Regions from separate parts of the Thalassospira permensis NBRC 106175 genome, predicted to be linked through region 2. Evidence: riboswitches for the same ligand, from Rfam matches in the RefSeq annotation. Region 2 holds a riboswitch; the other holds the start of a gene.
What was found. A riboswitch is a leader RNA that binds a small molecule or an ion and turns the genes downstream of it on or off. The one in region 2 is predicted to bind glycine.
Positions count from the first base shown of each region.

Region 1 (14,959 bases), on a different contig from region 2:
CAATCACCAGCTTGTTGGCCTGGGCGGCCTGTTTCAGGTTGGCAAAGTGGCTGCCCTGAATGCGTTTCTGGCGCATCCAGACAAAGCGCGCATCGAAGGTCAGGTTAAAGCCCGTCGTCCCGGCACAGAACACGACCATACCGCCGCGCTTGACCACATTGCACGATACGGGGAAGGTCTGTTCGCCCGGATGTTCAAAGACGATATCAACGTCATTGCCCTTGCCGGTGATGTCCCAGATCGCCTTGCCGAATTTGCGGACTTCTTTCATATAGTCGCCAAATTCCGGGCCATTCACGGTTGGCAACTGGCCCCAGCAATTGAAATCCTTGCGATTGATCACGGCCTTGGCCCCAAGGCCCAGCACGAAATCGCGTTTGCTTTCATCGGAAATCACGCCAATCGCATTGGCACCCGCCGTGGTGATCAGCTGGATCGCCATCGATCCAAGGCCACCCGACGCCCCCCAGACCAGAACATTGTGACCGGGGCGCAGGATATGCGGGCGATGGCCAAACAGCATGCGGTATGCGGTGGCAAGGGTCAGCGTGTAACACGCACTTTCTTCCCATGTCAGGTGTTTGGGACGCGGCATAAGCTGCTGGGCCTGCACACAGGTGAACTGGGCGAATGATCCGTCCGGTGTTTCATAGCCCCAGATGCGCTGGGTGGGCGAGAGCATCGGGTCACCGCCGTTGCATTCCTCGTCATCGCCGTCATCCTGATTGCAGTGAATGACGACCTCGTCACCGACTTTCCAACGCGTGACCTTTGACCCAACCGCCCAGACAATGCCCGACGCATCCGATCCCGCGATGTGATAGGGCAGGTCATGCACGTCAAAGACCGAGATCGGCTTGCCAAGCGACGCCCACACACCGTTATAGTTCACACCTGCCGCCATCACGAGGACGAGGACCTCGTGGCTGTCGGGCTGGATGACGGGCAGGACTTCGCATTGCATGGCGGTATCGGGTTCGCCATGACGTTCACGGCGAATGGCCCAGCCATACATATTTTTCGGCACATGACCCAGCGGCGGGATTTCGCCGATTTCATACAGGTCTTTTTCTTCATGACCACCACGGAACGGCAGAACTTCAGCAGTCGTATTCATGGCCTTCACTCCTTGTTCGGGGTCGATCCGGGATGCGCTGTAAATGGCTGGTAATAAAATTACCTTGTGTTGCGCTGCGGTCGACGAATCCTCCAAGCCACGGAACTTGTGATATTTTCCCTGAAATGCACCGGTTTCCCTTGGGTTGTAGCCGGGTTCCCCGAATGCTTTCTTAGTTTTTGCTTTTATCGCGTTGCACAAATTGTTATATAATTATCCAAGTGATGTCTAGTAGGTAATTTAATAACGTTTTCTTGTAATAAACATAAAGCTTTTGGGTAATAAAGATACGCGAGGTCGCCATGTCGATGGAAAATCAACGCAGTGCAGCAAAGCCGGAACGCGACCGCCCGTGGTTGATCCGTACCTATGCCGGGCACAGTTCGGCCAGCGCATCGAACGCGCTGTATCGCCAGAATCTGGCAAAGGGGCAGACGGGGCTGTCGGTCGCGTTCGATCTGCCGACCCAGACCGGTTACGATTCGGACCATGTTCTGGCGCGCGGCGAGGTCGGCAAGGTCGGCGTGCCTGTATCGCATCTGGGCGACATGATGACCCTGTTTGACAGTATTCCGCTTGATCAGATGAACACATCGATGACGATCAACGCACCGGCGGCATGGCTTTTATCGCTTTATATTGCCGTTGCCGAAAAACAGGGAACGCCGCGCGACAGCCTGCAAGGCACGACCCAGAACGACATCATCAAGGAATATCTGTCACGCGGGACCTATATCTTCCCGCCGGCACCCAGTCTGAAACTGATCACCGATGTTGCGGCCTTTACCTATCGCGAGGTTCCGAAATGGAACCCGATGAATGTGTGCTCGTACCATTTGCAGGAAGCAGGGGCGACTGCCGAGCAGGAACTGGCCTATGCGCTGGCGACTGCGATTGCCGTGCTTGATGCGGTCAAGGCATCCGGTCAGGTGCCCGAAGAAGATTTTGCCAAGGTTGTCGGGCGCATTTCATTTTTCGTGAATGCCGGTATCCGGTTTGTGACCGAGATTTGCAAGATGCGGGCATTTTGCGAATTGTGGGATGAAATCACGCGGGATCGTTATGGCATTTCCGATGAAAAATATCGCCGGTTCCGCTATGGCGTGCAGGTCAATTCGCTTGGCCTGACCGAACAGCAACCCGAAAACAATGTGTATCGCATCCTGATCGAAATGCTGTCGGTGGTGCTGTCAAAGAATGCGCGCGCGCGTGCCGTGCAGCTTCCGGCGTGGAACGAGGCCCTTGGCCTGCCGCGCCCGTGGGATCAGCAATGGTCGCTGCGCCTGCAACAGATCATGGCCTATGAAACCGACCTTCTGGAATATGACGACCTGTTTGACGGCAATCCGGCGATTGAACGCAAGGTCGGATTGCTTAAGGACGGTGCACGCGAAGAACTGGCGAAAATCGATGCCATGGGCGGGGCGATTGCCGCAGTCGATCTTGGTTACATGAAACAGGAACTGGTGCGATCCAATGCGCGCCGTCTGGCCGATATCGAAACCGGGCTGACCAAGGTGATCGGTGTGAATGCCTATACCGAAACCGAAGCATCACCCCTGACATCGGGGGAAAAATCGATCCTGACGGTCGATGACATGGCCGAACAGGAACAGATTGAAAAGCTGAAAGAATGGCGGGCCGGCCGGGATCAGGCCGCGGTTGCCAGAAGCCTTGCCGATCTTGAAGCCGCCGCCCGCGAAGATCGCAACATCATGGAAAGTTCGATTGCGTGTGCCCATGCCGGGGTCACGACCGGGGAATGGTCGGAAACGCTGCGTCAGGTGTTTGGCGAATACCGTGCGCCGACCGGCATCACATCGATGATCGTGACCGGTGACGAAGAAGACATCAAGAAACTGCGCAGTCGCGTGGACGAGGTTTCCGAAAAACTTGGCGAACGCATGAAAATGCTGGTCGGCAAGCCGGGGCTGGACGGCCATTCCAACGGGGCGGAACAGATCGCGGTCAAGGCGGGCGATGCCGGGATCGACGTGCTTTATGATGGCATTCGCTGGACACCTGATGAACTGGTGCGCAATGCTATCGACGAAGGCGCGCATGTGATCGGGCTTTCGATCCTGTCAGGGTCGCATGTGCCGCTGGTGCGCGAAGTCGTGAATGGGTTGCGTGCCCACGGGGCGGGGCATATCCCGGTCGTTGTTGGCGGCATCATCCCGGATGCGGATATGCTTGTCCTGCGCCAGATGGGGGTATCGGCGGTTTACACGCCCAAGGATTACCAACTGGTCCGGGTGATTTCCGAAATTGTCGATCTGGTGGATCGCAAATCAACCGAACATCCGGCACCGCGTAACATCGAAGGCAAGCCGGAAGGAGCCGGAACGGCGATTTATTGATTGCGGCGGTTTTGCGGATTTGCTCAGCTCTTGACGGCAACCCGTGCCTGTTCAGTGCCGTGGCGTTCAAGAACCCAGCTTTCAAAGGTTGCGGCGGGCAGAGGTTTGGCAAACAGGAAGCCCTGAATGAAGTCGCATCCCTTGTCGCGCAGATATTCGTGCTGTTCGACTTCTTCGACACCTTCGGCGACGACTTCAAGATTAAGGCTGTGGCCCAGGCCGATCACCGCATCGACAATTGCCTTGTCATCCATATCGACATGGATGTCGTTGACAAACGACCGGTCGATCTTGATCGACGAAACCGGGAAACGTTTCAGATAGTTCAGCGATGAATAACCGGTGCCAAAATCGTCAATCGCGATCCGCACGCCAAGGGCCTTAAGCTCGTTCAAGGTGGAAACGGCCTTTTCCGGGTTGTTCATCAGGATCGATTCGGTGATTTCCAGTTCCAGCGTGCCATCGGGCAGGCGGGTCTGATCCATGATTTTGGTAACAGAACGGACCAGTTCGGCATCCTGGAACTGTGCCGGTGACAGGTTCACCGCGATCCGAAGGCCCGGCAATGTGGTTTCCCGCCAGATTTGCGTCTGTTGGCAGGCCTTGTTCATAACCCATGCGCCCAGCCGGTTGATCAGGCCGCATTCCTCGGCCACCGAAATGAATTCGCCCGGCAGGATCAGACCACGATCCGGGTGGTGCCAGCGCACCAGTGCCTCCGCGCCGACAACCCGTTCGGTGCGGCAGTCGATTTTCGGCTGATAGTAAAGTTCAAGCTGATCATATTCGAGCGCGTTGCGCAGATCTTCTTCGATGGTTTTGCGTTCCTTGACCCTCTCGTGCATCGACGGCAGGAAGAACCGGTAATTGTTGCGCCCTTCGGCCTTGGCGGCATACATCGCCATATCGGCGTTTTTGACCAGCTGTTCGGGATTCTCGCCGTCTTCGGGGAACAGGGTGATGCCGACACTGGCGGTTGAATGCAGGCGGATGCCACGGCAATCGAATGGTTGGCAAAGTTCATCGATGATGCGCTGGGCAAGGGCGATGGTGTCTTCGATATTCTGCACATCGGTCTGGATGATGGCAAATTCATCGCCGCCAAGGCGGGCGGCGGTATCGGAATCACGGATGATCCGTGACAGGCGCTGCCCCATTTCCTGGATCATCAGATCGCCGACATCATGGCCAAAGTGATCGTTGATGTCCTTGAATCGGTCCAGATCGACAAACAGCACCGTGACCCCGCGCTGGAACCGGCGGGCGGATAGCAATGCCTGACGCAGACGGTCAAGGAACAGGGTGCGGTTCGGCAGGCTGGTCAGGACGTCATGCACGGCGAGATGGCGCATGCGGGCTTCGGTCTGTTTGCGTTCGGTAATGTCGGTATAGGTCGCAACGTAACCGCCGCCGGGCATCGGGTTGTGGTCCACCTGAACGACCCGGCCATTCGGGCGGGTGCGTTCCATGCGGTACGGTTCGCGACGGCGCGCAATCGCCACCCGGTCGGAAATCAGGGCCTGAATGCTGACATCGCCATATTCGCCGCGTTCGGCGTTGTAACGCAGGATATCGGAAAGCGGTGTGCCTTCCTTGACCAGATCGCGCGGCAGGTTCAGCAATTCGATATAGCGTTCGTTCCAGACCATCAGGTTCAGGTCCTGATCGAACAGGCAGATGCCTTGGCCGATATTGTGAAGGGTTGCTTCGAGAAGGGCCTGTTTGCGCTGGGCTTCTTCCTGTGCCTGCCCTTGCAGGGTCACCATTTCATTATATTCGCGAATCAGAAGACCCAGTTCATCGGAACTGTTCCATTCCACCGGACGGCGCAGGCGGCCATGCTTGGTCATGCGGATGGAATGCAAAAGCCGGTTCAGCGGTTCCTTGATCGACCGTTTGTTGGCGATCAGAAGGCTGGCGGCGACAACCGCAATCAGCAGACCGAACAGGATCATGTCGATCACCATCCGGCGGAACAGCAAATCCTGAACACGGGCTTCTGTGAAGTAAATCACAAGTTCGCCGACGTCATGACGCACATTATTGCGTTCAAAGAACACGCGCCGTGACAGACGCAGGGTGTCGTTCAGTTCGGATTGTGACACGCCGGTATGGGCAAATTCGGTGCCGTCAGCACCCAGTGCCAGCACGGCGACAATATCGCGATCCCGGCTCATGGCATTCAGGGCGGATTCGATATTGTCGACATCCAGATACCAGAACGGTGTCGCCAGAACGCGGGCATTGATGTCGGCGGTCTGTTCGATTTTTTCAGTCAGGTCGTCACGCAGAACCGTGTAACTGACGTATCCGAAGACAACGAACAGCGCGAGGGAGAACAAGGAAACCAGCGGCAGCGCGATAAAAAGCAATCGGCTGCTAAGCGACTTCCGTTGTAAAAAGCCGTACGATCCGCGCGACAAGCGTATTTCTCCTCGGCACCCACTATCGACTAGTTAATGGCAACCATACCCGACCTTAGGATGGGGTCCAACACCCCTGACACTGACGTTACTCAATCTGGAAGTCAGCCCAAAAGCAAGTTTGATTTCATTTTTTTCATATAGCGTTCACAAAAAGCAATCCGATCCATCTATTTTGGATCGAAGTGCAGCAGCTTCAAGCACTTGTATGCCAGTTTATTTCGGATTTCTTATTTAGGGCGGGTTTATTTCGGCACGGCCTGACGGGCGAGTTCGTCGCACCGTTCGTTTTCCGGGTGTCCGGCGTGTCCTTTGACCCAGTGCCATTCAACTTTATGCGTTTTAAGAGCTTCCAGAAGCCTTTGCCAAAGCTCGACATTTTTGACGGGCTTTTTATCCGCCGTTTTCCAGCCGCGTTTCTGCCAGCCGAAAATCCATTTGGTAATTCCGTCGCGGACATAGCTGCTGTCGGTGTAGATATCGACAACACAGGGACGCTTTAACGCTTCAAGCGCGCTGATGGCGGCCATCATTTCCATGCGGTTGTTGGTGGTTTCCGGATCGCCGCCCGACATTTCCTTTTCCACGCCATTAAATCGCAGGATCGCGCCCCAGCCACCGGGGCCGGGATTGCCGCTGCACGCGCCGTCGGTATAAATTTCGACGCGTTTATTGTCCGTTCCGGTCATGTAATTCTATTCCTCGCCCAGGCCATAGGCACTGGCACTGTCGATCCGTTGATGGAAACGCAGTTTATTGATGTATTCGCGCGGGTTTTTCGGCGTAACCAGCGCGTCCTTGGGCGTGTTGATCCAGTCATAAAGACGGGTCAGCAGGAACCGCAAAGACGCCCCGCGTGCAAGGATCGGAAGGGCGGCCAGTTCGTCATCTGACAATGCACGCACCTTGCCATAGCTTGACAGAAGGTTGCGGGCCTTGGTGACGTTGAAACTGTTATCAGGTTCGAAACACCAGGCATTCATGCAGATCGCAATGTCATAGGCCAGAAGGTCATTGCACGCGAAATAGAAATCGATCAGGCCCGATACGTCATCCTTGCCCGGGAAGAAAAACACGTTATCGGGGAAAAGGTCGGCATGGATCACGCCCGCAGGCAACTGATGGGGCCAGTTGGCTTCAAGAAAGGCCAGTTCATCCTCGATCAGTTTTTCAAGGCCGGGCTGAACGCCGTTGGCATCGGCACGGCAGCTTTCAAACAGCGGGCGCCAGCCCGTAACGCTTAGCGCATTGCCAAGATACATGTCGAAATCCTGACCGGCGGTGTGCAGTTGCGCCAGTGCTGCACCAAGCCCGGTGCAGTGATGGGGCATGATCCGGCGTGGCGACATGCCGTTCAGGAAGGATGTGATGGCGGCCGGACGTCCGCACAAACGGCGTAACGCAACCCCGTCCTTGCCGTGGATCGGTGTCGGGCAATTCAGCCCCTTGGCCGACAGATGATCCATCAGGCCCAGATAAAACGGCAGGTCATCCGGGTTCACACGCTTTTCATACAGGGTCAGGATGAAGGATGCCTGATCGGTCTGAAGCAGGAAGTTGGTATTTTCGACACCCTCGGCGATTCCCTTGAACGAAATCACGGTGCCGATATCGTATTCGGCAACAAAACGGGCGATATCTTCGTCAGAAACGTCGGTATAGACGGCCATGGGATATCCGGATTTCCTGCATCAGGGCGGGGTTAGCTGGCAAGCTGGCGGGGCAGCTTGAAGGTGACGTTTTCATTGGTCAAAGTCAGGGTTTCGACCGTGACGTTATAACGTTCACGGCAGGCATCGATGACTTCCTCGACCAGGATTTCCGGGGCGGATGCGCCCGCGGTAATGCCAAGCGTCGAAATACCGTCAAGCTTGGACCAGTCGATATCCTTGGCGCGTTCGACCAGAACCGAACGGTCACATCCTTCGCGTTTGGCGACTTCGACCAGACGGTTCGAGTTTGACGAGTTTGGCGCGCCCAGAACCAGAATGGCATCGGCATCGGTCGCGATCAGCTTGACCGCGTGCTGGCGGTTGGTGGTCGCATAGCAGATGTCTTCTTTTTTCGGGACCTCGATCGCCGGGAAGCGGCGTTGCAGGATCGAGATGATCTTGGCCGTATCGTCCAGCGACAGGGTGGTCTGGGTCACAAACGCAAGGTTTTCGGGGTTTTCGACCTGAAGGTTTTCGGCGTCTTCTTCGGTCTCGATCAGGGTCATGCTGCCCGGTGGCAACTGCCCCATGGTGCCGATGACTTCGGGATGACCGGCATGGCCGATCAGAAGGATATGTTTGCCATCTGCATGGTGGCGTTCAGCCCCACGATGGACCTTGGACACCAGCGGGCAGGTCGCATCAAGATATTCAAGCTGGCGGCTTTCGGCGGCTTCGGGGACCGATTTCGGCACACCGTGCGCGGAAAAGATTACTGGCACGCCATCCGGGACGCTATCGAGTTCATCGACAAAAACAGCGCCCATATCGCGCAGGCGGTCGACCACGAATTTGTTGTGGACGATTTCGTGGCGGACATAGACTGGCGCGCCATACTTTACCAGCGCCTTTTCGACGATCTCGATCGCACGATCCACCCCCGCACAGAAACCGCGCGGGTTGGCAAGGATGATCCGAAGGTCGGCTTTGTCAGACATGATACGGGTCCGAATGTTCATGATGCGCGGCATATCGCCGCGATTATTCAAATGTCTTCGTTACATAACCCGCCAGCACCGTGCACGCAATGACAGACACCGTGTAAAGATGCATGTTCAGCTATGTCCGGCCATGTATTTACGCCCCATACCGCGATTTGAAACGGAAGCGGGTTGTGTCGCCATATCGGAGCGAATAGACTGCGCGCGGTTGTGCCCATGGTGGGGGATGACCGCGAATTTGACCAGTTCTATAGAGGCTTGGATGACGATTGCGAACGGACTGCGGCGTGTTTGTGCATTGGGTTTGGTGTCGTTTGCCGGTTTTCTGGCGGCGTGCAGCAGCAACCCGTTCGAAGAGCAGCCGGTTCCGGCATGTCCGCGGGCCTTCCTGCCCAATGATACCGCCCGACTGGTGCAGTTCAGCGGTCAGGGCAAGGACCTGACCGATGTGATCCTTGAAGCCGAATTTGGCGGTTATCTGGGTGATTGCGGTTATGACCTTGATGACAAGATCCTGAACGTCGTGATCAGCCCGGTGATCAATGCCGAACTGGGCCCGGCCGCACAGGGCCGCAACGCAAAACTCCAGTATTTCGTAGCCCTTAAGGACCCGTCTGGCGAGTTTATCCAGAAGAATCTGTTTGATGTCGACATGGCGTTTCCGAGCAATTTGAACCTGGCGCGGTATCGCGACGAGCAGGTGACTTTGAACGTGCCGCTGGACGATATCTGGGCCGGTCCGGACTATGAAATTTACCTTGGTTTCCAGCTGAGTGCCGATCAGCTTGATTACAATCGACGCTTCGGAAAAAATTAATAATCCGGCCTATTATTCATTTTTAGTGAGTAATCAAATCCCGCCCGCCTCGCGTGGCGGGATTTTCGTTTCTGAACAAAAGTTCGTTTTCGGTAATCCTCATACAAAATAATGGACATTTGCCGGAGGGGCAAAAAAGGGCTTTTAATCCTCATACCAATGGATGGGGTGGAGAGGATATGATTTTTGGGGCTGGTCTGGTCGGATTCAAATCCGTATAAGGAGGCATACCCAAATGATCCCCGTGGGAGAGTGCCACGGTCTTGATTGATGTGCGTGATTACATCGATAGGGATTGCGCGGACGCCGAAGGAGCAACCACCCCGGAAACTCTCAGGCAAACGGACCGCGGGGAGATGGGACTCTGGAAAGCAGGCGGCATCGAACATGGATGTGCGCCTCGCCGAAGATGTAAGCAGACCGGTATTCAAACCGGCTGTGATTCTTTCAGGCTCCAAGACAGAGGGGGACGTGGTTGGCCACTGGTCGGCTATGTTTCGCAACGCCTGTCTGGAGACCTTGATGGCCGATCATCAAACCGAACTGCTGAAAACCGCCCTTTATGATTTGCATGTGGAACTGGGTGCCAAGATGGTGCCGTTTGCCGGTTATGACATGCCGGTGCAATATCCGCTGGGGGTGAAGGGCGAACATCTGCATACCCGTGCGAAGGCCGGTCTGTTTGATGTTTCGCATATGGGGCAGGTCCGCCTGACCGGCGAACATCGCGTCGCCGAGCTTGAAAAGCTCGTACCCGGTGACATCGCGATCCTCAAACCCGGCCGCACCCGTTATTCCGCCTTCACCAATGACGATGGCACGATTTTGGATGATCTGATGATCACCAATGCGGGCGACAGCCTGTTTCTGGTGATCAATGCCGCATGCAAGGATGATGACATTGTCCATATGCGGGCCAATCTGGATAACGGTGTGGAGCTGATCGAGATTGATGACCGCGCATTGATGGCATTGCAGGGCCCGGATGCCGCCCGCGTGCTGGCGCGGTTTGCACCCTCGGTTGCCGAGATGAAATTCATGAGCTTTGCCGAGATCGATATTGCCGGTATCGCGTGCTTTGTCACTCGGTCGGGCTATACCGGCGAAGACGGGTATGAGATTTCCGTGCCGAACGAGCGCGCCGAAGATCTGGCGCGCAAGTTGTTGGCAGAGGACGAGGTCGAGGCGATTGGCCTTGGCGCGCGCGATTCGCTGCGTCTTGAAGCCGGTCTTTGCCTGTATGGCAACGATATCGATACCACGACCACCCCGGTCGAAGGCGACCTTAACTGGATCATCAACAAGCGTCGTCGCGAAGAAGGCGGGTTCAAGGGGGCGGATGTCATCCTTGATCAGCTTGCCAATGGCGCGGATCGCAAACGTGTCGGGATCAAACCCGAAGGCAAGGCCCCGGCGCGTGAACATACGCCGGTCTTGAACAGTGACGGCGAAGAAATTGGCGAAATCACCAGCGGTGGTTTCGGCCCGACCGTGGATGGCCCGATTGCGATGGGATATGTCGCAATTGAATTTGCCGCCCCGGGTACCAAAGTCGATCTGATGGTGCGCGGCAAGGCACGCCCGGCGGAAATCGTCGAGCTGCCGTTTGCGGCACATCGTTACTATCGCGGCTGATCATCAGAAAAAAAAGAGTTCGGGCAGCGTTTGCGGCCCGCAAAAGATACCGAGATTTTAGAGACAACTGATCTTACAGGGACGAATTACCATGGCTAAAAAATTCTCGCAGGAACATGAATGGGTTGAATATGAAGACGGTGTCGCGACCGTTGGCATTACCGATTACGCCCAGCAGTCGCTTGGCGATATCGTTTATGTCGAGCTGCCGGAAGTTGGCAAAAAGCTGACCAAGGATGGCGATGCGGCGGTTGTCGAATCGGTCAAGGCCGCCAGCGACGTTTATGCGCCGCTTGATGGTGTCGTTGTCGAAGCCAACGAAGAGCTTGATGACAATCCGGCACTGGTGAACGAAGCCCCGGAAAGCGATGGCTGGTTCTTCCGCATGGAACTTTCCGATGAGTCCCAGCTTGATGAGCTGATGGACGAAGCTGCGTATAAAGACTTTGTCGAAGGCCTTTAAGATATGCGTTATCTTCCGCTAACCAGTGCGGATCGCGCCTCGATGCTTGAAACCATCGGGGCCGGGTCCGTTGACGAGTTATATAGCGACGTGCCCGACGGCGCGTTGCTGTCCGAGCCGGTCGATCTGCCATATCATCTTGGTGAATTGCAGGTCGAGCGCGACATGGCGAAACTGGCCGCCAAAAACATGGGCACGGCCAGCGTGCCAAGTTTCCTGGGGGCGGGGGCGTATCGCCACCATGTCCCGGCCACGGTCGATTACATCATCCAGCGCGGTGAGTTTCTGACGGCCTATACCCCGTATCAGCCGGAAATCGCGCAAGGGACGTTGCAGTATCTGTTCGAATTCCAGACCCAGGTGGCATCGATCACCGGCATGGATGTGGCCAACGCATCGATGTGGGACGGGGCAACGTCGTGCGCGGAGGCCGTTCTGATGGCGTGCCGGGCCACGCGCCGCAAGAAAGCGGTTCTGTCGGGTGGCTTGCATCCGCATTACCGTGAAGTCACCGAAACCTATTGCCAGTATAGCGATACCGAAGTTGCCGGTCGTGACGGGCACCCGGAAAAGCAGGCAACCGCCGACGAGCTTGACGATCTGATTGATGATCAGACGGCGTGTGTGGTGGTGCAGTACCCGGACGTTTTCGGACGCATTCAGGATCACACCAAGCTTGCGGATGCGTGCCATGCCAAGGGGGCGCTTCTGATCGTGGTCTTTACCGAGGCCATGGCATTTGGCGCGATCAAATCGCCGGGCAGCTTTGGCGCGGATATCGTTTGCGGCGAAGGCCAGTCGATTGGTAACAACCTGAACTATGGCGGGCCATATGTCGGGCTTTTTGCCACGACCAGCAAACTGGTACGCCAGATGCCGGGTCGTTTGTGTGGCGAGACGGTCGATCAGGACGGCAAACGCGGTTTTGTTCTAACACTTTCGACGCGTGAACAGCATATCCGCCGCGAAAAGGCGACATCGAACATCTGCACCAATTCCGGTCTGTGTTCGTTGGCCTTTACGGTGCATATGAGCCTTCTGGGTGAAGACGGGTATCGTGGTGTGGCAACGCTTAACCATGAAACCGCGTGCAAGACCGCCGATGCGATCAATGCGGTGCCGGGTGCGGAAGTTGTCAATGACAGCTTCTTTAACGAGTTCACCGTCAAGCTTGCCAAACCGGCAGCCGAGGTGGTCGAGGCCCTGGTTGGCAAGGGTGTCCTTGGCGGGGTTCCGTTGTCGCGCCTGTATCCGAACCGGGACGATCTGGACCATTACATGCTGGTGGCGGCGACCGAAACCAACACCGACGAAGACATCGCGGACCTTGCGTCTGCATTGAAGGAGGTGCTGGCATGAGCTTTACCACCCATACCGGTAACCGTGGCCTTGTGCTTGAGGAAAAGCTGATTTTCGAGATGGGCGAACCGGGGCGTACCGGTGTTGACCTTCCGAAGCCAGCGGGCATCAAATCACGCCTTGGCGGCCTTGATCGCGATAGCGATGTCGGTCTTCCGGGCCTGTCCGAGCCGCAGGTTGTGCGTCATTTCACGCGCCTGTCGCAGAAAAACTTTGGCATCGATTCCGGCTTCTTCCCGCTGGGTTCGTGCACGATGAAACATAACCCGCGCCTGAATGAAAAGGTTGCGCGGATGCCCGGTCTTGCCGACCTGCATCCGATGCAGCCCGAAAGCACGGTGCAGGGCGCGCTTGAACTGATTGACAGTTGCGCACACTGGTTGCTGGTTCTGACCGGTATGCCAGCGGTTGCCATGTCGCCAGCAGCGGGCGCACAGGGCGAACTTTGCGGCATGATGGCGATCCGGGCGGCCCTTGATGCGCGCGGTGAAAACCGTCGTCGTGTTCTGGTGCCGGAATCGGCCCACGGGACCAACCCGGCAACGGCCGCAGCGTGCGGTTTCACGGTTGATTCGATCCCGGCCACCGAAGATGGCCGTGTCGACCTTGCGGCGTTCGAAGCCAAGCTTGGCGACGATGTTGCGGGGATCATGCTGACCAACCCGAATACCTGTGGCCTGTTTGAACGCGACGTTCGCAAGATTGCCGATCTGGTCCATGCGGCCGGTGGGTATTTCTATTGCGACGGGGCGAACTTCAACGCGATTGTCGGACGGGTACGCCCGGCCGATCTTGGCATTGATGCGATGCATATCAACCTGCACAAGACCTTTTCGACCCCGCATGGCGGCGGTGGACCGGGTTCGGGTCCGGTTGTGTTTTCCGAGGCACTGGCCCCGTTTGCACCGATCCCCTATGTCGTGCGCAAGGGCGAGACATTCCATCTGGTGGAAACCGCAGACGAGAAGGATGGCAACAAGCCGTTCGGTCGCCTGAAAGGGTTCCACGGCCAGATGGGCATGTTCATTCGTGCGCTGGCTTATATGAAAAGCCACGGTGCGGATGGATTGCGTCAGGCATCGGGCGATGCGGTGCTGAATGCCAACTATCTGCTGGCGCGTCTGAAAGACAAGCTGAGCGTGGCATTCCCCGGCTATTGCATGCATGAAGCGCTGTTTGACGATGATTTCCTGAAAGATACCGGTGTTTCGACGCTGGATCTTGCCAAGGCGATCATTGATGAGGGCTTCCACCCGATGACCATGTATTTCCCGCTGGTGGTGCATGGTGCGCTTTTGATCGAGCCGACGGAAACCGAAACCAAGGAATCGATTGATCAGTTCTGCGATGCGGTGCTGGCATTGGTGGCCAAGGCAGAATCGGGCGATGCGGAATTCTTTAAAAATGCGCCGTATCTGACACCGCGTCGTCGTCTTGACGAAACGGCGGCGGCAAGAAAGCCGGTTTTGCGCTGGATGCCTGAAACTGCTTGATTTGCAACGCAACATAACCTTTTTGCGCACCCCGGTCATCTGGCCGGGGTGTTCTTTTTCAAAGGCTTGTTCTTGAAACCCATTGGACTTGTAGCAATCTGGACCCTTATACTCGTTTTAATGTGATCATCTGACCACGGGGGTGGGTGATCGGGGGAACAGGGATCGGGTCAAGCCCGTTGCCGGAGGATTGAAGTCAGCCATGACACGTCGCGTGCAGAAGGTTTTCACCGCAGAACGCCGTTTAAAAGAACGTTCGGGTGGTGTGGTGGAAGATTGGTCGGATTCCTTTTTCGATCCGACGCTTGAAACCGGTATGGGTGCAGGTGCGCCATTGCCAGCGCCGAAACTGGCTGCGACCGTTGAGGCATCCGGGATCAATCAGGCTGTACTTGATGAAATTCGTGCCCTGAGGTCGGAAGTCGCCCAACTGCGCGATGCGGTGCGTGCCGGGGGCAGTATTGATGCCGCCCATATCGCACCGGGATCGGATGGCGATGCGATGGATGTATTGCCCGATCCGGTCAGCAGCAATTTTACCCATAGCAATCGTCCGGGTGCGTCGGAACCGGACAAAGACGACCTTGAACTGATCCGCAAGCAGATCGAGGAAATGAACGAACATATTCACAGGGCGAA
Region 1 covers NZ_AUNC01000001.1:168,477-183,435, forward strand. The annotation lists gene ccrA (crotonyl-CoA carboxylase/reductase) at 1-1,117, opposite strand, end outside; gene SMB34_RS00650 (protein meaA) at 1,420-3,477, shown strand; gene SMB34_RS00655 (putative bifunctional diguanylate cyclase/phosphodiesterase) at 3,501-5,900, opposite strand; gene rnhA (ribonuclease HI) at 6,146-6,589, opposite strand; gene SMB34_RS00665 (homoserine kinase) at 6,596-7,570, opposite strand; gene ispH (4-hydroxy-3-methylbut-2-enyl diphosphate reductase) at 7,603-8,550, opposite strand; gene SMB34_RS00675 (hypothetical protein) at 8,816-9,370, shown strand; glycine riboswitch at 9,606-9,729, shown strand; glycine riboswitch at 9,733-9,835, shown strand; gene gcvT (glycine cleavage system aminomethyltransferase GcvT) at 9,893-11,005, shown strand; gene gcvH (glycine cleavage system protein GcvH) at 11,097-11,468, shown strand; gene gcvPA (aminomethyl-transferring glycine dehydrogenase subunit GcvPA) at 11,472-12,827, shown strand; gene gcvPB (aminomethyl-transferring glycine dehydrogenase subunit GcvPB) at 12,824-14,320, shown strand; gene SMB34_RS00705 (protein phosphatase CheZ) at 14,523-14,959, shown strand, end outside.
Region 1: it holds a riboswitch for glycine, as region 2 does, so the genes downstream of both, gcvT (glycine cleavage system aminomethyltransferase GcvT) here and SMB34_RS12770 (L-serine ammonia-lyase) in region 2, are expected to answer to the same signal.

Region 2 (14,959 bases):
TGTCGATGGGGCCGGGGCCGGTTTGGGTTCTGTGCGCTTGGCGATCTGGCGTTCCGGTTTCATGCGGGGTTCGGGAACGCCTTCCGCCCGCTTTTTCAGGCTTTCCAGAAGATCGCCCAATGATTTTGCCTCGGTCGCCAGTTCATTGACGGCGCGCGATGCCATTTTGGCCTCGGCCTCGGTTTCCGAACGCAGTTTGCGCTTTTCGTTAAGCAGGGCGGCCAGTGACTGGCGCTCTGCCTGTAATTCTTTGGTGGCGGCTGCCATTTCGCTGCGGCGCGTTCGGATGTCTTCGCGAAGGGTGCCAATTTCTTCAAGCTCGGCGCGCAAATCGCGCGCATGCTGTTCAACACCGGGTAGGGCGGCCTTTAACAGGATGGCTGACCGCAATGTATCCTGCGGGCTGGTCGGAAGGGCGATCACAGCTTCGGGCGGGGTGGTCGACAAACGCTGCAAGGCCATCAGGATGCGGGCATATTGCCCGGCTTTGTCTTCAAGGCTGGTGGCGGCCCGCTTTTCGCGCACTTCAAGTTCGGCAAGCTGATCTTCAAGATCGGTCAGGGTTGTTTCAAGGCGCTGGGCGCGTCTGGCGACCGAAATGGCTTCGGATTGAAGCGCCTGTTCCTCGGTCCAGAGTTCGCGCGATTTACGCGCCAGGAATTCTTCCTGCTTTTGCTGCTCTGACAGCTGGCTTTCAAGTTTATCAAGCTGACTGTCGACCTTGCGTAGCGACTGGGCAAAAGACGGCGCTGCCCCGCCCGCGATCATGGCTGCAATCACAGCCAGCGCAGGCAGGGCGGTCTTGGAACGCAGATCAGTTCGCAAGAAGCGCATCATTCCCTTTCAAACCCTTGATCAACGGTTTGCCGGACATTTCCGCCGGTTGCGGTAGCCCGAGAAGCTGCAACAAAGTCGGTGCCACGTCGGCCAGGCGACCATTTTCCAGTGTCGCGCCTTCGGGTCCATTCACCAGAATGGTCGGCACCAGATTAAGCGTATGCGCGGTGTGCGGCTCGCCGGTTTCCGGATCCACCATCATCTCACAGTTCCCGTGATCGGCGGTAACGAACATCACGCCGCCCACCGATTTAACCGCATCAACAACCTGCCCAAGGCAGGTATCGACCGCTTCGGCGGCCTTGATAGCGGCGGACAAAATGCCGCTATGGCCGACCATGTCGGGGTTGGCAAAGTTCAGAATGATCGCATCATAGGTTTCAGCCCTGATCGCCGCCACCAGCTTTTCGGTCACTTCCGGGGCCGACATTTCCGGCTGCAAATCATAGGTCGCGACCTTGGGCGATGGCACCAGAATACGGTCTTCGCCCTCGAAAACCTGTTCTTCGCCGCCGTTAAAGAAGAAGGACACATGCGGATATTTTTCGGTTTCCGCGATGCGCAACTGCTTCATGCCAGCCCTGGAAACGACTTCACCAAAGATATTTGGCAACACCTGCGGCGGATAGATCGCATCCATATATTTTGCATGGTCGGATGAATATTCAACCATACCGGCCTGCACGGCAAATCTGATCGGGGTGCCACGGTCAAACCCGTCAAAGTCCGGTGCGCAGATCGCGGCCAGAATTTCACGCGCGCGGTCGGCCCGGAAATTGGTCATCAAAAGTCCGTCGCCGTCTTTCATGCCGGCATAATCGCCAATCACGGTCGGCAGAACGAATTCATCCGTGGTGTCGGCATCATAGGCTGCCCGGATTGCGGCTTCGGCACTTTCAGCGGTGCGGCCATCGGCGTAATTCTTGCCCTTTACCATCGTGAAATAGGCTTGGCTGACGCGTTCCCAGCGATTGTCGCGGTCCATGGCGTAATAGCGCCCGGTGACGGTTACGATTTCAACATTGGCATCACCGATCAGTGCGCGGAATTTTTCAAGGAATTTGGCGGCACTTTTGGGGGCGGTATCGCGGCCATCCAGATAGGCATGGATTTTTACCTGCACACCGGCCGATGCGATGATTTTGGCAAGGGCCGCCATATGGGCCTGATGGGAATGCACCCCGCCTTCGGACAGAAGCCCCGCGATATGACAGACACCCCCGCTTTCTTTCAGCTTGGCGATAACCTTTTTGACGGTATCGGTATCGGCGATCGAACCGGTTTTGACAGCCTCGTCAATTTTTGGCAGTTCCTGCATCACAACCCGGCCGGCACCAAGATTCATATGGCCGACTTCGGAATTGCCCATCTGCCCTTCGGGCAGGCCTACATCAAGACCGCAGGCTTTCAGAAAGCCGGTCGGATTGTTGGCATAAAGCGCGTCCCAAACAGGGGTATTGGCCAATGCAACCGCATTGTCCTTGCTTTCCTCGCGATAACCCCAGCCATCCAGAATGCACAGCACCACCGGACGCGGGCGCTTTACGGTATTTGATACAGTCACAATCATAATCCCACGAAGTAAAGTACACGAAATAAGGTAAAAGGCTGAATTACCGGTAAAGATGGTTATTTTCCGGTAATTTTGCCATCCGTACAAAGACGCCGGGCGCGGTGGGTCCGCCATCAGACGCTGCCAATCATAGCATTTTCAACGCGCAATCTATCATGAATGCCGGTATTGAACAGCCTTCCGACCGGGTATTTTTTGTGCGCTTGCAAAGTCGCTTTTTGACAAGGATCATCACCTGCCTGTAATCTCGGGCGTTACGGTGATACCTCGAATAACCGCGATGGGAGAGCCCGCTTTGATCCCGCGATCAGATCGGCGCCGAAGGAGCAATAGCCCCGAAAACTCTCAGGCAGATGGACCGTTGCGGATTGAGGCTCTGGAGAGAGAAAGCGGTACGGGGCCAATGCCCGGCACCATATTTCCACCGAAGGATGAAGCCATGGCGTCAAAGACTTCTTTGTTTTTGGCAACAGGGCGCACAATCTCAGGTCAAGGGACAGAGGGGGCAAGACACCGGTTCTATAACGTCATGTGGCATTGATCCGCATGACAAAGAGCCGTGGGAGGCCCATTTGACCGAAGAAAATAAGCAGCGTCCGCAAGACGTTAATCTTTCCGTTGTCGATCTTTATACCATCGGCATCGGCCCATCGAGTTCGCATACGGTCGGCCCGATGCGCGCGGGCTATCGGTTCTGTCTGGAACTCGAAGCCCGGAATCTTTTGGAAAAAATCGGCTCGGTAATTGTTGATCTTTACGGATCGCTTGCCCTGACCGGCAAGGGCCATGCCACCGATACCGCGGTGATCATGGGGCTTTCGGGGGAACGACCGCGTTCGGTTGATCCCGACCGGATCGCACCGACAATGGATGCGATTGATAAAGATCACGCATTACAGCTTTACGGCGCGCATCCGGTTGCCTTTAACCGTGAAACCAATCTTGTGTTTCACATGACCGAAAGCCTGCCTGAACATCCCAATGGCATGCGGATCACCGCCTTTGACCGTGACGGTGTTGTTCTGCACAAACAGGAATATTTTTCGGTTGGGGGTGGGTTTATCGTCTCGGGCGATGATCGCGGTGCGGAATATTCCGGCGATAACATCACACTGCCTTATCCCTTTTCCTCGGCCGATGAACTGATGGCGATCTGTAAAAAGGAAAAGCTGTCGATTGCCGAAGTCATGGCCGAAAATGAAAAAAGCTGGCGTGAACCTGCCGAGACCGAGGAATTTGTCGACCGCGTGCATCGCGCGATGATGGATTGTATTGAGCGTGGCTGCAAAACCGATGGCATCCTGCCCGGAGGGTTGAATGTCAAACGGCGTGCGCGCAAACTTTACCTTGAACTGACGGAACGGCCAGAAGCGGGGCTTAAGGACCCGTTGACCGTGATCGACTGGGTCAATCTTTATGCTCTTGCGGTTAACGAAGAAAATGCTGCCGGTTCGCGCGTCGTGACCGCCCCGACCAACGGGGCGGCGGGTGTTATTCCGGCCGTGCTGCGCTATTACGAACGGTTCGGGGCCAATGTGACACAGGGCAAAATACGCGAATTCCTGTTAACGGCGGCAGCCATTGGTTCGATCTATAAAAAGCGTGCGTCGATCTCGGCCGCCGAAGTCGGTTGTCAGGGTGAGGTCGGTGTGGCCTGCTCAATGGCGGCAGGCGCGCTTTGTGCCGTCATGGGCGGTACGCCCGAACAGGTTGAAAACGCCGCCGAAATTGGCATGGAACACAACCTTGGCCTGACCTGTGATCCGATTGGCGGTCTGGTGCAGGTACCCTGCATCGAACGCAACACCATGGGGGCGGTCAAGGCGATCAATGCTGCCCGTCTGGCAATGCGAGGTGATGGTCAGCATACCGTGTCACTCGATAAGGTAATCGAAACCATGCGCCAGACCGGCATTGATATGCAAAGCAAATACAAGGAAACCAGTCAGGGCGGGCTGGCGGTCAATGTCAACGTGGTCGAATGTTGAGCTGACAGTTTGAAATACCGACCAAACACCCTCGAAGCCGCCGTTTCGGGGGTGTTTTTCATCCGGCCTGATTCTTGCCACCTTGCGCCTGCAATCTGATATCATTGAGAAATCAAAAACGGGGCAAAGACCCCGAACAGGTTGGGCAAAGCATGAAAAAGAAACTGTTCCGCATCTATATCGCGGTCAGTCTGGATGGCTATATCGCGCGCGCCAATGGTGCTGTTGACTGGCTTGATCAATTCGATCCGGGCGAGTTCAATTTCGAGGGCTTTCTGGGCACCGTGGGAACACTGATCATCGGGCGAAAAACCTTTGATCAGGTGATGGAATTTGGCGACTGGCCCTATGAAGATCGCCGCACGATTGTCCTGACATCGCGCGATTTGCCCGATAACCGCCCGGCCAATACAGAGGCCTATGGCGGTAGTCTTGTGGAACTGGCAAGCCAGCTTCGCGATGACAGGTCCGATACCGGCGATATCTGGATCGTCGGTGGGGCCAGTGTTGTGACCCAATTCCTGTTTGGCGGCCTTGTCGATCAGCTTGAAATGTTCATCATCCCCGAAATTCTCGGTGATGGCATCCGGCTGTTTGGCCGGGATGCTGTGGGCACGACACTGAAACTGGTGGCATCGGAGCACTACAAGTCCGGTGTCGTGCGCATGCAGTATGGTTTGCGTTAAAGCCGGTTACTTAAGCGTTTCCAGTTTTTGGGCAATCTTTGAGGAAAGTTCGCGTAGGGCATTAACAGCACTGCTTTGCCAGTCGCTGTCGAGGACCATCTGCATCTTTTCCTGATAGCTGTCGGTGACTGTAACCGGTTCGCCCTTGTTCAGTTCGTTGCCCTTCAACGTCACTTCGGACTTGTTATGCACCGTGACCTGCCAGAAACCGGGTTCGAACCATGACCAGAACTTGATCAGGTCGGCATCGACGGAGTCGGCGCTGTCATATTCGGCGTCCCCCGGTTCAAGAACACGGTATCCGGCCTGTTTGAAGCCGTTGGAGATTGCCTTGTTGACAGCATCGGCAACGGTTTTGCCTTCGGGTAGCAAAACATCCCCCAGTGCCATTCCATAGGTGTTGCGTTTGCGGGCATAGGCACGCGATGTAAAGGTGACATCATCAATCTCGTCATTCGACAGCGACGGGATATCCGGTGTTGACGGATCAATCTCGAATTGGCGTTTGTCTTCGACCGAAACGATTTTAACGGCCGGCCCAGTCGCCGGGTTCTCAATTTTGGCCGGTTCCTGAATTTCGACAACGCTACGCGAAGCTGCGCACGCGCCGGTCAGCATTGCCAAACCGATAGCGGCGGCAATCTTTAAGTATCTGTTTTGCATCGTTAATTCCCCTACTCAAACAGATAGAGAAATACCCATGGACAAATTTTGAAACAACTTATCCAAGAGTGGGGGAACCAATGCTTTTGGTGACTTTGAGGATTATTCCCGGTGATAGGGATGGTTGGTCTGGATGGCGTGGGCGCGGAAAAGCTGTTCGGCAATCAGGGCGCGGACCAGCATATGGGGCCATGTCGCCTTGCCAAGTGACCAAAGCGTATTGGCGCGTGTTTTGATGGCGTCCCCATGCCCGTCGGCCCCGCCAATGGCAAAGGCGATATTTCCGGCATATTGATCGATCCAGCCTTCAAGCTTTGCGGCAAAATCGATGGAGCCATATTCGCGGCCATGCTCGTCAAGTGCGATCAAAAAGGCACTTTCGGGGATGACGCCCAGTAAAAGCTCCGCCTCGCGGTCTTTGAGCTGATTGGGGGGCAGCTTTTTCTTCTCTTCGACTTCCCGCACGGCAAAGGGCCAGCGCAGGCGGGCTGCGTAATGGTCAAAAAGATCTTTCTCGGGGCCGTTCTTCATCCGGCCCACTGCCGCAAGGGTAATTTGCATCTTTCCGATCTGGCTCCGGCCCGCAAGGGGACCACCGATGGCCAATCCCCGCGGTGGTCAGGGCAAACCGGGGCGGACTGTATTAATACAGTCGCGCCGCCTGCTGTTTAAGCGCCGGATTTTCAACGCCCCACATCTGTTCTATGTTGTAGAAAGCGCGAACTTCCGGGCGGAACAGATGGACGATGACATCGCCGGCATCAACCAGAACCCAGTCGCCCTGTTCCTTGCCTTCGGCCTGGGCACGGCCCTGACCTGCTTCTTTCAGCTTTTCGACAATATGCTCTGCCATCGACGCCACCCGTCTGGAGGATGACCCGGTTGCAATGATCATATGATCGGCAAGGGAGGTTTTATCGATCAGATTAATGGTGACAAGGTCTTCGGCCTTGTCGTCTTCGAGCGTGCTCTGGATAAGGGCAAGAAGCTCGCCCGGGGTCAGAGTCTTTTTTGCGGTACCTATGGTCGCCACCTCAATTTACGCAAGAGAGCCCGATCCGTTTTGGATCCGGGGAACTCCCGCCGGTCAAACCTGCCATCTGCCTTCGGCGCGGATTGCGGTCGAAGAAGCCGGATGGCGCTTTATTGGCAGGTAAACCCAGGCCGGAACATCGAGATCGGCCAGCAAACCCGCCCTGTCCGATGGGATGCGCCAGCGTTCCATACGCTTGGCTGCCGTCCCGGACAATGCCTTGTTAGAATACCCCTCGCGGTCAAGAACCGCAATGGGAGCGCGCAAAATCAACCTGTCCCACCATTTCCATTTATGAAACTGGGCCAGATTGTCCGCCCCCATCAGCCATACGAACCGCGTTCGGGTAAAACGACGCTGCAAAGCTGCGAGAGTGTCGGCCGTATAACGGGTTCCCAGTTCTGATTCAATTGCAGAAACAACAATGCGGGGATGCTTTGCCATCATCAGCGCCGAATCGAACCGGTCGGCAAGGTCGGCCATACCCTGGGCGGGCTTGAGCGGGTTTTGCGGCGACACCAGCCACCAGACTGCATCAAGTTGCAGGGTTTTCAAGGCTTCCAGCGATATATGCAGATGCCCTTCATGGGCCGGGTTAAACGACCCGCCCAGCAATCCGACGCGGGGCGGGGCACTATGACTTCTGGGCGTCGAAAAACTCATGGGCGGGTCTGGCCGGTGCCGCGCACGATGTATTTATAGCTGGTCAGCTGTTCGACTCCGACCGGGCCGCGTGCATGCAGCTTGCCCGTCGAAATGCCAATCTCGGCCCCCATGCCAAATTCGCCGCCATCAGCAAACTGTGTCGATGCATTGACGATCACGATGCCGGAATCAACACCATTGAGGAACGTCGCGGTCGCATCGGTATCCTCGGCCAAAATGGCGTCGGTGTGATGCGATCCATATGTGTTGATATGGTTGACCGCTTCTTCGACGCCATTGATGACCTTGATCGACACAATGGCATCAAGATATTCGGTGATCCAATCATCGTCCGTGGCAGGCAGGATGCGGGTGTCTGCCTTTTGCGCGCTGGCATCGCCACGCATTTCACATCCCTTGTCGGCAAGGGCCGCGGCAATTTTCGGCAACAGATCATCGGCAACCACCTGATCAATCAGGATGGTTTCGGTCGCACCGCAAATGCCGGTCCGGCGCATCTTGGCATTCACCACGATATCGACGACTTTGGTCACATCCGCACTGGCATGGACATAGGTATGGCAAAGCCCTTCCAGATGCTTGAACAGGGGAATCCGACTTTCATCGGTAATGCGCGATATCAGCGACTTGCCGCCGCGCGGGACGATGACGTCGATGTAATCGGACAGTTTCAGCATCTCGCCAACGGCGGCGCGATCCGTCACCGGGATCATCTGAAGCGCATGTTCGGGCAAACCGGCATCGAGAATACCGGCAAGCATGCAGTCAAAAATCGCGCGGGATGAATGGAAGCTTTCCGAACCACCGCGCAGGATGGCGGCATTGCCCGATTTGATGCACATGGCACCGGCATCGGCCGTCACATTCGGGCGGCTTTCATAAATGATGCCGATCACGCCAAGCGGCACAGACACGCGCGCGATATCGAGCCCGTTGCGTTCGGGGCTCCAGCGGGCAAGTTCGCGACCCACCGGATCGGGAAGGTCGGCAACTGCTTCGACCCCGGATGCCATGCTTTCGATGCGTGCAGGGTCAAGCGCAAGACGATCAAGCAATGCTGGCGTCAGGCCCTTTGCACGGCCTGCTTCCATGTCGCGTGCATTGGCGGCCAGAATGATATCGGCATTTTCGCGCAATTTGCGTGCGGCGGCCTTAAGGGCAGCGGTTTTTGGTTCGGACGGGACCTGTGCCAGTTTCAGCGAAGCTTCACGGGCATTGATGCCCATGTCGTGCATCAGTGCTGCGATGTCCTGGGTTTCGATGCTGGCAAGTGCCGTCATGGTCCTGGTTCCGTTCCTTGAAGATGTCCCGCAGGCCGGAATTCCCGGGGCGGGCTTATCGCAATTTTATCGACAATTTGACAAAATATCCCTCTGACCGCGTAACTGCAATCATCTAGGAACGATAAATCAATGTTTTGCGAACTATTCCGTAGACGGCAAGACATGCTTTCTTGTCCGACTTGCTTGCCAAATCATTGATTACGGGCCATCTGTTGTTTTGGGAAAGCGGGACGTCAATCGGAAAGCCGGGGCTGTGTCGGACACGTCACATGGTACCCACCAGGGGATGAAAACTTGAAAAATATGGGTGATAGCCAGCCAACAGCCCGCGCTGAATTTGGTGTTGTTAGAACTTTTCTGCCATATCTTTGGCCGCGTGGCGAGTTCGAGCTCAAGGTTCGTGTGGTTATCGCCCTGCTGTTTCTGGTCGGGGCGAAGGTCGCCAACGTTTATGTCCCTGTTTTGTATAAATACGCCGTCGATGCGCTTGACGGCGGTGGCAAGGCCGGTGCTTCGTCCGGTGGTGCCGATGCGACATCTCTGATCGTGGTGCCGGTGGGGATGATTGTCGCCTATGGGCTGGTGCGGGTTTTATCCTCGGCCTTCGGGGAATTGCGCGATGCCGTCTTTGCCAAGGTCGCGCAACGTGCCATCCGGACATCCGCCCTTGGCGTTTTTGAACATTTGCATGCCCTGTCGCTTCGGTTCCATCTGGATCGTCAGATGGGCGGGCTCTCGCGCGCGATTGAGCGCGGGGTCAAGGGGATTGAATTCCTTTTGTCCTTCATGCTGTTCAACATTCTGCCGACCCTGCTTGAAATCTTCATGGTGTCGGGCATTCTGTGGGTGCTTTATGATTTCTGGTTCGCGCTGATCACGTTTGTCACCATCGTGATCTATATCGCGTTCACCCTGATCGTGACCGAATGGCGCATGAAGTTCCGCCGCGAAATGAACCAGCGCGATGACGAAGCCAACACCAAGGCCATCGACAGTCTGATCAATTATGAAACGGTCAAGTATTTCAATAACGAGGATCACGAATCCCGGCGTTACGACAATGCCCTGCGCGGTTACGAAACGGCGGCGGTGAAGTCGCAGGAATCCCTGTCCAAGCTCAATATCGGGCAGGGTGCCATCATTGCGGTTGGTCTGGTTCTGAACATGCTTCTGGCGGCCAAGGGTGTTCAGGATGGCAACATGACCATTGGCGACTTTGTGCTGGTGAACACCTATTTGTTGCAGCTTTACATGCCGCTAAACTTCCTTGGTTTTGTCTATCGGCAGATCAAACAGTCGCTGACCGATATGGAACGCATGTTTTCGTTACTCGACGTCGAAAAGGAAGTCGAAGACAAGGACGGGGCACCTGCGTTGGTTTGTGCGGATGCGGCAATCCGGTTCGAGGATGTCAAATTCGCCTATAACCCGGATCGTCAGATTCTGAAGGGTGTCAGTTTCGAAGTTCCGGCGGGCAAAACCGTTGCTGTTGTCGGGCCAAGCGGGGCGGGCAAATCGACCCTGACCCGCCTGATGTTCCGTTTCTATGACGTCTCGAGCGGTCGGATCACGATTGACGGGCAGGATATCCGCGATGTGTCGCAGACATCCCTGCGCCGTTCGATCGGTATCGTGCCGCAGGATACGGTCCTGTTTAACGATACGATTGCCTATAACATCGCTTATGGTCGCCCCGGCGCGGAAGAGGCGGAAATCACCAATGCTGCCAAACTCGCCAGCATCGATGGCTTCATCGCCGCCCTGCCACAGGGTTTTAAAACCATGGTCGGCGAACGCGGGCTTAAACTTTCCGGTGGGGAAAAACAGCGTGTATCGATTGCGCGCATGTTGCTGAAACGCCCGAAAGTCATGATCTTTGACGAGGCGACATCGGCCCTTGATACCCGTACCGAAAAGGATATCCAGCAGGCGCTTCGCGATGTGTCGCGCGGGCATACGACGCTTGTGATCGCGCACCGGCTTTCGACCGTGATTGATGCCGATGAAATCATCGTGCTGCGCGACGGGCAGGTCGCCGAACGCGGCCGCCATCAGGACCTTCTGGCACAGGACGGGCTTTATGCCGAAATGTGGGCCCAGCAGCAGGAAATTCGCGAGGCCGAAGAAATCCTTGCCCATGCCGGGGATGTCAAGGCATAGGTCCGAAAACCTGCGTGGTGTCAAGCAGCCAAAGGGCGGTTGATATGGTGATGAAGGATAGTGACGTTGCGATCATAAGCGATGCGGCACAGAGTCCTTCATGGCCATAACGTTGTCCAAAGACCGCATAGATGCTCAGCATCGGCGAACAGGCAAAACTGACCGCGGCAATTTGCAGGACTGGCTCCATCGGCGGCATCAGCCAGACAAGGGAAAATACGATCAGCGGATGCAGGATCAGTTTGCCAGTAACGATCCGCGCCATATCAACGCGCATACCCCGGATTTTAAGCCCGACAAGACCCGCTCCGATCACAAACAGCGCCACCGGTCCCGATGACATTGCCAGCATGTCGATGGCTTTCAGGGCCGGGGCGGGCAGTTCAATCCCGGTCAGCGAAAGACAAAGGCCTGCAAAAATCGCGATGATAATAGGTGTTTTGCACAGGTTTTTTAATGCCTTGCCAAGAACCTGAAGCCGTCCCTGTCCGTTATTGTTTGCACTGTCGCCCAGCACAAGAACCAGCGGCATCATCACCAGCGTTTCGATCATCACGCACAGTGTTAATGCTATCGCTGCCGGTGGCCCCAGCACCTGAAGCGCGATCGGATAGCCGATAAATCCGCTATTGGAGAATGACATGCCCAAACCCTGCAGGGTCGCATTGGCAAAGGATTTCCGGGCGATAAAGCGAGTATAGGCAATCCCGATTGTCAGAATGATTAACGAGCCGCCGCCATAGGCAATCAGAAATTCGCCGTGAATGATGTCGGCAATCGGCCGCCCTGAAAGCGTTTTGACCAGAAGGGCCGGTAGGGCAAAATTCATCACGAACGCCCCCATGCTGCGCGCCACATCCTGCGCGATGATATTTTGCCTGACCGCGACATAACCCAGTGCGATAATCAGGAAGATGGGGCTGGTGATCGCCAGAATATCAAGCATATTGGGGCATATTCCGAAACCGGCGCGGATGATCTGATCGACAGACCGCGGTTGTGCCAAAAATATTTGATTTTATTACATATCCCGTGCAATGCCGGGCGGGTCAAGAAATGGAATGGATTTATCAATGAACCAGACCGGAATGGATTGGCCCGAAAGCCTGATGCCCAATGCCTTTCGCGGTCTTGATTTGTTGCGATCCGTTTCCGTGCGTGGTCAAAAGGCGGCCGGTCTGATTTCAGGACATGGTGTATGGGATGGGCTTGCCGGGTTTGATCCGATTGTCGCCGGAACTTTTCCGATCAATCTTGATATTGATGGATCGGATATCGACATCCTTTGCCATTGCACGGATTTTGATGGTTTCGAAGCCCACGTACAGGCTGTCTTTGGTCATCATGATGATTTTGGATTGCATCGCCGCCCGGCAACGCAACATGTTGCGCAGGCTATTGTCGTGCGGTTTGTTCTGGATGATTTGCCGGTCGAAATTTTTGCCACCGGCACGCCTTCGCAATGCCAGTTCGGCTTCCGCCATATGCTGGTCGAGGCACGGTTGATATATCTTCTGGGGTCGCAGCTTTCCGAAGAAATCCGGAAAATGAAACGGGCCGGTTTCAAAACCGAACCTGCCTTCGCCATCCTTCTTGAACTGGGCGCCGATCCCTATCTCGTGCTGGACGAAATGTATGATCTGGGGCCGCTTGCATTAAAAAGCAGGGTGGGGCGGTTCATCCTTTAAGGTCGTCAAGGCTGCCATGGCTGTCCAGCGCGTGATAGCGGACCGTATCGCGCCCGCTTTCCTTGGCTTCATAAAGGGCCTCGTCGGCAATCCGCAGTACATCGAGCGGTTCATAAAGATCGGTCGTTTCACTGGAAATCCAGGTCGCCCCGACGCTGACCGTGATCGAAACCGCATTGCCGTCCATATCGCTGACCCGGCATTGATCACGCACCGCATTGCACAACTTGTAACCAAGATACATCGTCTGTTCGAGGCGAATGCCTGGCAGGACACAAACGAATTCCTCTCCCCCGAAACGTCCGACGATGTCATGATCGCGAAGGCAAGATGACATGATGGCGGCAATGTCCTGTAATACCTTGTCGCCGATCAGATGGCCATGTGTATCATTGACCTGCTTGAAATGGTCGATATCAAGCATGAATACCCCGGCCGAGCCACCTTTGATCCGGGAACTCGTCATTTCGCGCGCCAGCAATTCTTCAAGTCCGCGCCGGTTCCAGACCCCGGTCAGGCTGTCGATCATCATGTCGCGATGTGCTGCATCCAGATCGGCCAGAAGCTGTCTCTGGCTGCGTTCGCTATAGCGAAGGGCAAGAACCGTTTCGATCCAATGGGCAAGGTCCTTGAGCGTTTCGATCTCGCTTTCGGAAAAATTGCGGGTTTTTGAATCAATAATGCACAGCGTGCCAAGCTTGTAGCCTTCGCGATTGGAAAGCGGCACACCGGCATAGGACCGGATATGGGGTGCCCCCACCACCAGCGGATTGTCGCTGAAACGTTCGTCATCGATGGCATTGCCAACAACAAGCGGCGCGTCATGCATGATCGCATGCCCGCAAAACGAAATGTCACGCGGCGTTTCGGGAACGCCCAGATTGATCCGGGATTTGAAAAACTGCCGGTCGCCATCAATCAGGGAAATGGCGACGATTTCGGTGTTGAAAATGCGTTCGGCAAGGCGCGTAATCCGATCAAGTTCAGGGTCGCGCGGTGTTGACAGAATACCCATGCTTTCAAGCGATTTCTGCCGCTCGTTCTCGTTATCCGGCGTGGGCGCGATTTTCAAGACGGTTCTCCCGTTACAGCATGTTGTTATTCCAGGTGGAGTTTAATGCTGTTCAAATAGTCCTTTGTTGTGCTGTTCGTTGACATCGGGCGTGAACACCACCCGGTCGCGGCCGCTTTGTTTCGCGCGATATAGCGCGGCATCGGCAATTTCGAAAATGGCCTTGCGGTTGTCGTTGCTGCAACCTGCCGCAATCCATGTGGCCCCGATGGAAATAGTCACGCCAAGGGTTTTGCCCTCGCTGGTGTTGATCGGCGTATTGCGCAGGATATTGCAAAGTTTTTCAGCAATTTTCGGGGTCGTTTCGCGCGTGATACCGGGAATGACACATACAAATTCCTCGCCGCCGACACGTGCAATGATGTCATTTTCGCGCAAATGATTTTTGAGCATCCCGGCAATTCTGATGATGACCTCATCGCCAATCAGATGTCCGTGCGTGTCATTGACGCATTTGAAATGATCGATATCACATAACAAAATCCCGCAGGGTTCGGTCAATGGCACGCCTTCTGGGGCGAGTTCTCGATCAAGTATTTCATCAAGCCCGCGCCGGTTCCAAAGCCCTGTCATCGGATCAATCATACTTTGACGAACCGCTTCATCAAGGCTTTGCATCAACCGTTTCTGGCTGAATTGTGCAAACCGCAGCAACAGAACCATATCGACCAGATAGGCAAGGTCCTTGAGGTTATCGATATCGCGCTGGCTCATTTCGCGCGGTTTGTCGTCAAAAATGCAAAGTGTCCCGACCGGTTGTCCTTCGTGATGATGCACTGGCATCCCGGCGTAAAAAATCACTGGCGTATCGCAGATCACCAACGGATTGTCGGAAAAACGGGGATCGATCCGGGCATCCTTGATCACCATCGGCTCGGTCTGGGTGATTGCATGCCCGCAGAACGAAATATCGCGGCGGCTTTCCAGCTTTTCGAAATTGGCCCGGGATTTGAAAATCTGTCGGTCATGATCGATTACCGTCATCGTGGCCGATTTGACGTCAAAGATCCGTTTGGCAAGTGACGTGATTCGGTCAAGTTCGGGTTCGGCATCAAAAGTTGCGATACGCATGCGCGTGATGATGCCCTGACGTTCGGCTTCGTTATGCGGTATTGGTGCAAGTTCCATCCTGATCCCCGACCATGCTGCTGCCTTTTAAGTGGGAAGCCGACAGGGGATTTCCAGATGGGCCAGTCCCGAGTAACCAGGATAATCAGTCAACAATAACCGTATCGCCCACCCGGATCGCACCGGGTTCAATCGCACGGCATGTAACCCCGCCCCGCCAGTCCGGTGTCAGGGCCTTTTCA
Region 2 covers NZ_AUNC01000023.1:188,005-202,963, forward strand. The annotation lists gene SMB34_RS12760 (murein hydrolase activator EnvC family protein) at 1-837, opposite strand, end outside; gene gpmI (2,3-bisphosphoglycerate-independent phosphoglycerate mutase) at 815-2,407, opposite strand; glycine riboswitch at 2,682-2,781, shown strand; glycine riboswitch at 2,785-2,912, shown strand; gene SMB34_RS12770 (L-serine ammonia-lyase) at 2,983-4,398, shown strand; gene SMB34_RS12775 (dihydrofolate reductase family protein) at 4,551-5,084, shown strand; gene SMB34_RS12780 (hypothetical protein) at 5,091-5,747, opposite strand; gene rlmH (23S rRNA (pseudouridine(1915)-N(3))-methyltransferase RlmH) at 5,850-6,308, opposite strand; gene rsfS (ribosome silencing factor) at 6,391-6,780, opposite strand; gene SMB34_RS12795 (nicotinate-nucleotide adenylyltransferase) at 6,835-7,443, opposite strand; gene SMB34_RS12800 (glutamate-5-semialdehyde dehydrogenase) at 7,440-8,726, opposite strand; gene SMB34_RS12805 (ABCB family ABC transporter ATP-binding protein/permease) at 9,033-10,889, shown strand; gene SMB34_RS12810 (AEC family transporter) at 10,879-11,835, opposite strand; gene SMB34_RS12815 (DUF4269 domain-containing protein) at 11,963-12,577, shown strand; gene SMB34_RS12820 (sensor domain-containing diguanylate cyclase) at 12,567-13,649, opposite strand; gene SMB34_RS12825 (sensor domain-containing diguanylate cyclase) at 13,692-14,777, opposite strand; gene SMB34_RS12830 (MOSC domain-containing protein) at 14,863-14,959, opposite strand, start outside.